DNA from 3 places in the Kurthia sp. YJT4 genome. Region 1 is predicted to be linked to each of the others. Evidence: riboswitches for the same ligand, from Rfam matches in the RefSeq annotation. Region 1 holds a riboswitch; each other region holds the start of a gene.
The links. Region 1 has a riboswitch for lysine ahead of QN089_RS00795 (amino acid permease). Riboswitches for the same ligand answer to the same signal wherever they lie in the genome.

Region 1 (3,217 bases):
AAAAATGGATAAAAAAGGAAATAAATAAATATAAATAACGTTTTGATGTTGTTTATATTTTTTGCGTAATTTTCTCTATCATTCATGATTTTCTTTTTAGGAAATAATTCAAAATCCATTATTTCTACATAAAAAAGCACTCGGAAATCCCGAGTGCTTTTTGCTATTCTTCTGTATAAAGATTTTTAGTCGGTTCCACATCTGCCTCTGTTAATTTAACCATTTTCGTTTTGTTTTTGATTTTATAACCGAACCATAGTAAGAAGAAAATTGGTAAACCAATATAAGAAACAAGTAGTTCATACCAACTAAACTGCCCATCTTCAAATGCAAAATAACTTTGTCCGAAGACAACTAATGCACATAGGATGAATGCGAATAATGGACCAAATGGGAAAAATCTCGATTTATATGGTAATACTTCATCTAAGTTCTTCCCTTGCGCAATCAGTGCTTTTCGGAAACGATAGTGACTGGCTGCAATACCTAACCATGCGATAAAACCACACATACCCGAAGCACTTAATAACCAAATATATACTTGTTCACCGAAAATAGATGTTAAGAATGATAAACTTGCGACAATGACCGTTGCGATTAAAGCTGCAAACGGTACACCGCGACGATTTAACTTTTTAAAGATTTTTGGTGCTTTACCTTCCATCGCTAAATCCCAAAGCATACGTGATGAAGCATATAAACCAGAGTTACCAGCAGATAAAATCGCTGTTAAAACAACTGCATTCATAATCGAAGCTGCAAAAGCAATACCTGCATTTTCGAATACAAGCGTAAACGGACTTGTCGTAACCGTCTCTCCATCATTGATTAGACGACTATCTGTATAAGGAATTAATAAGCCAATCGCTAAAATGGCTAAGATATAGAATAATAAAATACGCCAAAAGATTTGCTTCACTGCTTTTGGAATCGATTTACCAGGATCTTTTGTTTCACCAGCTGTAATACCGATTAACTCTGTTCCTTGGAATGAGAATCCTGCTGCTAAGAAAATACCGAGTGTCGCAAAGAATCCACCGTGGAATGGACCATCACCTGCAAAGAAGTTCGTAAAACCTACAGGTGCTTTACCTCCTAAAATACCAAAAATCATTAAAATACTAACGATTAGGAAGATGATAATTGTAGCTACTTTAATGAATGCGAACCAATATTCACTTTCACCAAAACTCTTCACCGATAAGTAGTTTAATAAGAAAATAATAGCTAAGAATGATACACTCCAAATCCATGAAGCTGTATCAGGGAACCAATATTTCATAACAATTGAAACAGCTGCAATTTCAGCTGCAATTGTAATTGCCCAGTTATACCAATAGTTCCATCCTAATGCAAATCCAAGTGCTGGATCGATAAACTTCGTTGCATACGTACTGAATGAACCTGAAACAGGCATATACGCTGCCATCTCTCCTAAACTTGTCATTAAGAAAAATACCATAATACCGATTAAACCATATGCTAATAGCGCTCCACCTGGTCCAGCCTGTGCGATTGAGTTACCACTTGCAAGTAGTAAACCTGTCCCAATCGTACCGCCGAGTGAAATCATCATAATATGACGACTTTTTAGTCCTCTTTTTAGAGTTGTAGGCGCTTCTTGACTTACTTTTGTACGACTCATTTCATTTCCTCTTTCCTTTTATTGCAGGGAATATGTTAGTTGAGGTGTTCGTAAGTGATTATTTCCTGGAAAATAAAAATACCATCTCAAGCAATCTTGGATGGTTGTAATCACACAATGACACTCATCAACCTTGAAAAAGATAGCTCAACACACCCTCACAGATGTGACAGTTCTGCACCTATTAAGCGACAGCCCCAGCAGTTGATTGTAAAAGCAATCCACCACTTCGGCAAAAAATCCTTTCATATAATGTCACCAATGCTTTTACATCTCGACTATATTACTTTTATTTTTTGCGACCTCTACCTCATCGAACGGATGAGGCATTGCAATATTTATATTATTTCTACTATTATCTTAATATATTCTACAGACGAATTCAAGACATAAAAACTCTCAACTATTATACAATTAAGACTTTCGTGAAACGAATTTGTTATTGAATAGGTAGGGGCATAATGTTACGATAAATCAAATATTACATATAGGAGGAAAGTTATGTCGCCTACAGAAAATGTTGCTTCAAAAAAACTTAAATGGACTTCGACAACGTGGCTTCTTGTACTTGGAATCGTCTTCATTGCATTAACTCTTCGTTCCCCCCTAACATCTGTTGGTCCCGTAATCGAGGATATTCGAAACTCATTACATATTTCAAATGTAGTAGCTGGCTTTATTACAACCATTCCTCTACTTGCATTTGCTATCGTGTCACCAATCGTACCGAAAATATCGCGTAGAATTACGGTTGAACGCTCTCTATTCTTATCTATGATTATCTTAGTCGTGGGTATGGCACTTCGTTCAAGTGGCGTGACATCGTTATTATTTATCGGTACTACCTTAATCGGAATCGGAATTGCATTTGGCAATGTACTATTACCTAGTCTAATCAAACTTAAATTTCCATTCCAAGTAGGTTTACTTACAGCAATCTATACAGTCTCAATGAACTCATCAGCCAGTATTGCAGCTGGTGTAAGTTATCCATTATCAACATTGTCATTCGGTTGGCAAGGTTCTTTAGGTGTGTGGATTATTTTAGCGATTGCCGCTGTTTTCATCTGGCTTCCGCAAACACGAAATATCTCTAAAGAAGAAATTGCACCGACTACTGCTCAAAAAGAAAAGAAACAAATGTGGCGCTATCCGCTCGCATGGGTCATTATGATTTCGATGGGTTTCCAATCGATGATTTTCTATACAACTGCAGCATGGGTCCCAGAGATGTTTAAAGAACAAGGTATGACAGCTGCTCAAGCTGGATTAATGTTCTCCATTATGCAAGTATCTCAAATTCCAATGACATTCATTACACCGATTTTAGCGGGCCGTCTAAAAGACCAGCGTCCTGTTGTTGCGATGTTTGCAGTCTTTTACATCGTTGGATTTGCTGGATTAATTATGGGCTGGACAGATTATTCTGTTATCTGGATGATTCTATTAGGTGCTGCAGGCGGTGCTTCATTTAGTATGTGTATGATGTTCTTCTCACTTCGTTCACGCGACTCATTCGAAGCAGCAGACTTATCTGGTTTCGCCCAATCACTTGGTTATCTAATCGCCGCT
Region 2 (3,217 bases), 250 kb from region 1:
TATTGATTTAGAAGCCATTTTAGAAAATAATGATGTATCTTTAGATGAATATGAAGAACTATCAGCTGAAGATTTAAAAGAGATTGCTCAAGATTTTGTAGATGAATATGGTCAAAAGAATTTACAGTTAACTTCTTTTTCTGAGTGGGGCGATCAAACTTTTTTATTAACTTTTGAGGCAATGGATGTGCAGTATCAAATCCCACTACCTGATTCAGGTGCAACAATTGAGATGAATAAACAAGGTTTTGTATTATCCGCAACATTCAATCAATCTTATTATCAATTAACACATCCGAAACTTACAGTCGATGCAGATGTGGCATTGATGATTTATAAAAATAGAATGTTAGTTGAATTAGCTGCTTTCCAACAAGAAGATGAAATTCGATTAATGTACTATCCTAAAAATTTAAATGAAGTAGTTGGCGCAAATGGAGATATTATTTCATTAAATCAATTTTTAGAGAACGGTCCTGTTGAATTAGAAAAAGTTCCACCTGTTATGGAAATGTATGATGAAACAATTTTGTTAGGTATTACACCGGATATGAATAAAGTTGAAGAAGAAAATACAGTTACATATGAACAATCTGACCAACATTATGTTAAATTCGATATGTCTGATGAACATCAATTGATTATTGATTCTACTCTGCCATTCAAAGAAGGGGACGAATACACACTAGATGAACTTCGTAAACGTGCAATTGCCTTTTTAGAATCCAAAGTAGGAAATGTGTCTGAACATTATTTATTAGAAGATGCATTCGTTGAAGAAGATTTAGAAGATGATGAAGATGATGAGTTAACAGAAGAGGAAATTGAGATGTTAAAAGCTCTATCAGCAGAAGATGGTGAGGATGAAGAGGAAGATGACGAAGATGATTCTTATGCTTTCGAACCATTTGTGACTTTTACATTCCACCGTTACATTAATGGCATTCCACTAAGTGAATATACAGCAAATATTGATATGGGTATTTATTCAGGTCGTGTAACAGATGCAGTGATTCCAATGTTAAAAGAAGAGCATATTGAGAATATGTCAATGGAACCAACAATTACATTAGAAGAAGCAAATGAAATTTATAAAGACTCCATTAAGATGGAATTAGCACGTGTTCCATATGAAGATGAAGAATTTACAAAATATGAATTATGCTATGTTGTAAAAGAAAAAGAAGTGGGACAACGCATTGAGAGAATTGATGCAGAGAATGGAAATATTTTTTATTATGATCAATTAGACGATATTGAATACGAAGAATAAATACATAAATTTTTATTTTTAAATAAAAAATTTATATTTTTCTTTTTTTCAGTATATTGACATAAAATAGTCTATAAAGTAGACTATTGTTAATTATAACAAACGAATATGACCTCACATTGATACAATTGTGAGGTAGAGGCGCGATATTTATTAGTAAGTAGCGGAGTACGAGAATACAAAGATGCTACTTAGAAGGAGATGTCGCCGAAGTGTATGGTGGGTTCTCAACATCATATGCTGGGTCTGCAATTAATAGTTGCAGGACTGTCTTACTTTTTTTACCCGAATAAAGTAAGTTGAGCTATCTCAATTGGGCAATGATGAGGATTTTTAGAAGGACTATACCAAAAGGTCTGGAGAAGTATCTCATCCACCTTTTGTTATAGTCCTTTTCGTTTTCACAATGGGAACATATTTAAAGGAGAGGTACAAATGAAAAAATCATGGGGAATATTTACAGCACTATTACTTGTGCTTGTAGTTGCACTAGCAGGATGCGGCTCAGGAGATTCGGAAAAATCGGAATCTTCAGGCGGTAAAGAAAAAGAAAAATTTACAGTCGGTATGGAAGCAGGCTATGCACCATTCAACTGGACACAAAAAGATGACGCGAACGGCGCTGTAAAAATCGAAGGCAATGCAGAATATGCAGGCGGTTATGATGTACAAATTGCTAAAAAAATCGCAGATAGCTTAGATCGTGAATTAGTGATTGTAAAAACAGAGTGGGATGGTTTAATTCCAGCACTTATTTCAGGAAAAATTGATGCAGTAATTGCAGGGATGTCACCAACAGAGGAACGTAAAAAAACAATTGATTTCTCAGACATTTACTACACTTCAAATCTTGTAATGGTCGTGAAAAAAGGCGGTAAATACGACAATGCTACATCAATTCAAGATTTCAAAGGTGCCAAAGTAACAGGTCAGTTAAATACGTCACACTATACAGTAATTGATCAAATTGATGGTGTACAAAAACAACCAGCTTCAGATAATTTCTCAGCAATGCGTGTAGCACTCGAATCAGGAAAAATTGATGCATATGTGTCAGAACGTCCAGAAGGTTTATCTGCTTCAGCAGCAAACGACAAATTTAAAATGATTGAGTTCAAAGACGGTTCAGGTTTCAAAGCTGATAAAGCAGAATTTTCAATCGCAGTTGGTGTGAAAAAAGGTAGTGAGTTAGCAGAGCAAGTGAATAAAGCATTAGCAGGTATTTCAGAAGAAGAGCGTCAAAAGATTATGGAAACAGAGATTAAAAACCAACCAGCAGCAAAATAGAACGTACGTGGCTACCGACTGTCTTGTTTAGTCGGTAGTTTGTGTTTTTATAGGGGGAGAACGAAATGAGTCTAGAATGGCTATTTGAAATTGCTAAAGATAATTGGCAAATGTTTTTACGTGGCGCAGGAATGACGATGTTTATTGCCACCGTCAGTACCATTCTGGGGGCAGTCATCGGATTATTAATTGGGGTAATTGATACGATTCCAAAAACAAAATCAGCATTTAAAATGACCGTGTTAAAAATTATTCGTGTCATCTTACGAATCTATGTAGAATTCTTCCGTGGCACACCGATGATGGTACAAGCGATGGTTGTATTCTACGGATTCCCATTGATTATGCAGTCAATTAAAGAATCAATCGGAACTGATTTTGGTGTGACAGGTGATATGAATCGTACAGTTGCGGCAGTATTAGTTGTCTCGCTGAATACAGGGGCTTACATGGCAGAAATTGTACGTGGTGGTATTGTCAGTGTGGATAAAGGACAATTCGAAGCAGCACAAGCAATTGGTATGAATCACTGGAAAACGATGATTCATGTTGTATTACCACAAGTTTTACGCAATATTTTACCAGCTACAGGTAACCAATTCGTTATGAATATTAAAGATACATCTGTATTAAATGTAATCGGGGTAACCGAGTTAT
Region 3 (3,217 bases), 1.2 Mb from region 1:
ACGAGCAAAAGAGTTGCGCGATCAAATTGCGAATATCGATCAAATTATGGCGAAACAAAAAATTACGAAGACGACGGACTTTACGAATCGTGATATTTTTGGTTTTGCAGTGGATAAAGGATGGATGTGTGTTCAAGTATTCTTTATTCGTCAAGGGAAGTTGATTGAGCGCGATGTATCATTATTCCCTTCATATGGTGAACCGCTAGACGAATTTACAACTTTTATTGCGCGTTTTTATGAAGAAGCGAATCATTTAAAACCATCTGAAATAATTGTGCCAAAAGAAGTGGACGCAGAGATGTTGCAACAGGCTTTAGACATTAAAGTACATGCGCCACATCGCGGCTATAAAAAAGAAATGCTCGATTTAGCAACACAAAATGCGCATGTGAAAATTGATGAGAAATTTAATATGCTACAGCGCCAAGAAGAGCGAACAATTGGTGCATGTGAAGAATTAGGTGATGCGATGAATATTCAAACACCACTTCGCATTGAAGCATTTGATAACTCACATATTTTCGGTTCGGATACGGTATCTGCGATGGTCGTATTTGAAGATGGTCGCCCGCGTAAAAAAGACTATCGTAAATTTAAAATTCAAACAGCTTCTGCGCATGATGATTACGGTGCGATGCGTGAAGTATTAAGAAGACGTTATCAACGTGTTGTAAAAGAAGGACTACCACTTCCAGATCTACTTGTAACAGATGGTGGGAAAGGACAGATGGAAGTCGCGCGTGAAGTACTTGAAGATGAACTAGGTCTTGATATTCCGATTGCAGGTCTTGCAAAAGATGATAAGCATAAGACAGCCCAGTTACTTTATGGTAATCCGCCACAAGTTATTCCACTGAAAAGAACGAGTGAAGGGTTCTATTTGCTGCAACGTATTCAAGATGAAGTGCATCGATTTGCGATTAATTTTCACCGTCAATTACGTGAGAAGAATGCACTCACTTCGCAACTTGATGACATTCCAGGTGTTGGGCCAAAGCGGAAACAGCAAATGTTAAAACACTTTGGTTCGATGAAAAAAATTAAAGAGGCAACAGAAGAAGAATTAATTGCTGCTGGATTACCGAAAAATCTGGCTAGTGCCGTAATTGCGCATTTTCTGAAAAAATAATTGTCTTTTGCCAAATATTGTGATAAAGTAACGTTAATTAAAAATCACTGAAAAAGTGATGATAGAGGAGCAGGTGTCAAGAGTAGCCTTTTTGAGAGTGTAGTAACTCAGTGAAAGAAGGTGAAAGGGGAAACTGCCGAAGTGATGAAGGAACTACGACTTCATTGCTGGTTCTGTATTGAATAAATGCAGAATTGTCAGAGTGTACACTCTGGAGGGCTATCTCACATGAATGTTCATTTTTGAATAGACATGCATAAGCAGCCCAACATTTCGATGTTTGGCTGCTTTTTTTATTGAGAGAACCCACATTACAATATGTAGGGGGAGAACGTATGGGAACTTATGTTATGAAATTTGGTGGCACATCGGTGGCAACACCGGAACGTATTCAAAATGTAGCGAAAAGAGTTTTACAAGAAGTGGAAGTGGGGAATAAAGTGGTTGTTGTCGTTTCAGCGATGGGAAAAACGACAGATCATTTAGTCGAGATGGCGAACCAAGTATCGACACATCCATCAAAACGTGAGATGGATGTACTACTATCTACAGGTGAACAAGTTACAACAGCTTTACTGACGATGGCGCTTCACCAATTAGATGTACCTGCGCAGTCTTTTACAGGTTGGCAGGCAGGTATGATGACCGATGATGTTGCGAGTAATGCACGCATTGAACAGATTGATTGTGAGAAAATCACGACCTGTTTAAATGAAGGGAAAGTAGCCGTTGTAGCAGGTTTTCAAGGGATTGATCATGAAGGTAATATTACGACACTTGGTCGAGGTGGCTCAGATACAACAGCTGTCGCGATTGCAGCTGCGATTCAAGCAGAACGCTGTGATATTTATACCGATGTTGATGGGGTTTATACAAGTGATCCACGCTTTGTGCCAAATGCACGTAAATTAGCAGAATTAAGTTATGATGAAATGCTCGAATTAGCACATTTAGGAGCAGGTGTTTTACATCCACGCTCTGTTGAATTAGCGAAAAATTATCAAATGCCCATGTCTGTTCGTTCAAGTTATGAACAAGTAGAAGGAACCGTTTTAAAGGAGGAAGTTCAAATGGAAAAAGATTTAGTTGTACGAGGAGTAGCATTCGAAGGAGAAATCGTTCGTTTAACAGTTTATTTTAGCGAAGCATATATGGGGTCATTAGCGAACATCTTCACAACATTAGCGAAGCACCATATCAATGTGGATATCATTGTACAATCCATCATTCCAAACGCATCACCAACGGTATCATTTTCAGTGAAAAAAGAACAATTAGAAGAAACATTAAATGTGTTAAAAGAATATAAAAATACATTAGGTTATGATTATATTGATCATGAACTAGAACTTGCAAAAGTATCGATTGTCGGTTCAGGTATGGCATCCAATCCAGGTGTTGCAGCGACGATGTTTGATTGCTTGTTTAGATTAGGAATTCCGGTGAAGATGGTCAGCACATCTGAAATCAAAGTATCCGTCGTTGTACCACAAGAAGAGATGTTTAAAGCGGCGAATGCCTTACATGAACAGTTTGAATTATCAAAAGCAGCAGTGGCAATAGAAAATTAAATGGATAAAACAAAAAGTCCCTTGCGAATTTGAACTGCACCCCAATTGTTAGACACATCTAACAATTGGAGGTGCAGTTTTTTATGGCTAAATATACGGCAGCGGAAAAATTACAAGCGGCTTTACGCTACTTAGAAGGCAAAGAAAGTTCACGTGAAATTGCTAAATCGATCGGGACAGATCATAAGGCCATTCTTAATTGGACGAAACAATATAAGTATAACGGTGTAGAAGCGTTTACAAAATCGTATACAAACTATACAGCACAGTTTAAACTAGACGTACTAAACTTCATGATTGAACAAGGTACGTCCTTACTTGAAACAGCGGCTATCTTCGGTATAGCCGCACCATCCACGATTCTTCAATGGAGAAAAATATTCGAAACCAAAGGATTTGATGCCCTTCAATCAAAGAAAAAGGGGCGTCCATCCATGAAAAAAGAAACAAATAAACAACCAAAACAAGCACCAGTAGAAGGCTCACCAGAAGCACTACAAGCAGAAATCGACCG

Region 2: another riboswitch for lysine. It lies ahead of QN089_RS15175 (transporter substrate-binding domain-containing protein); the one in region 1 lies ahead of QN089_RS00795 (amino acid permease).
Region 3: another riboswitch for lysine. It lies ahead of QN089_RS10220 (aspartate kinase); the one in region 1 lies ahead of QN089_RS00795 (amino acid permease).

The regions. Positions count from the first base shown of each region.
Region 1 covers NZ_CP126689.1:150,481-153,697, reverse strand. Annotated here, with positions in the region: gene QN089_RS00795 (amino acid permease) at 164-1,645, opposite strand; lysine riboswitch at 1,781-1,961, opposite strand; gene QN089_RS00790 (CynX/NimT family MFS transporter) at 2,147-3,217, shown strand, end outside.
Region 2 covers NZ_CP126689.1:3,024,483-3,027,699, reverse strand. Annotated here, with positions in the region: gene QN089_RS15180 (hypothetical protein) at 1-1,273, shown strand, start outside; lysine riboswitch at 1,402-1,588, shown strand; gene QN089_RS15175 (transporter substrate-binding domain-containing protein) at 1,709-2,560, shown strand; gene QN089_RS15170 (amino acid ABC transporter permease) at 2,626-3,217, shown strand, end outside.
Region 3 covers NZ_CP126689.1:2,057,495-2,060,711, reverse strand. Annotated here, with positions in the region: gene uvrC (excinuclease ABC subunit UvrC) at 1-1,132, shown strand, start outside; lysine riboswitch at 1,187-1,362, shown strand; gene QN089_RS10220 (aspartate kinase) at 1,468-2,703, shown strand; one part of gene QN089_RS10215 (IS3 family transposase) at 2,787-3,217, shown strand, end outside.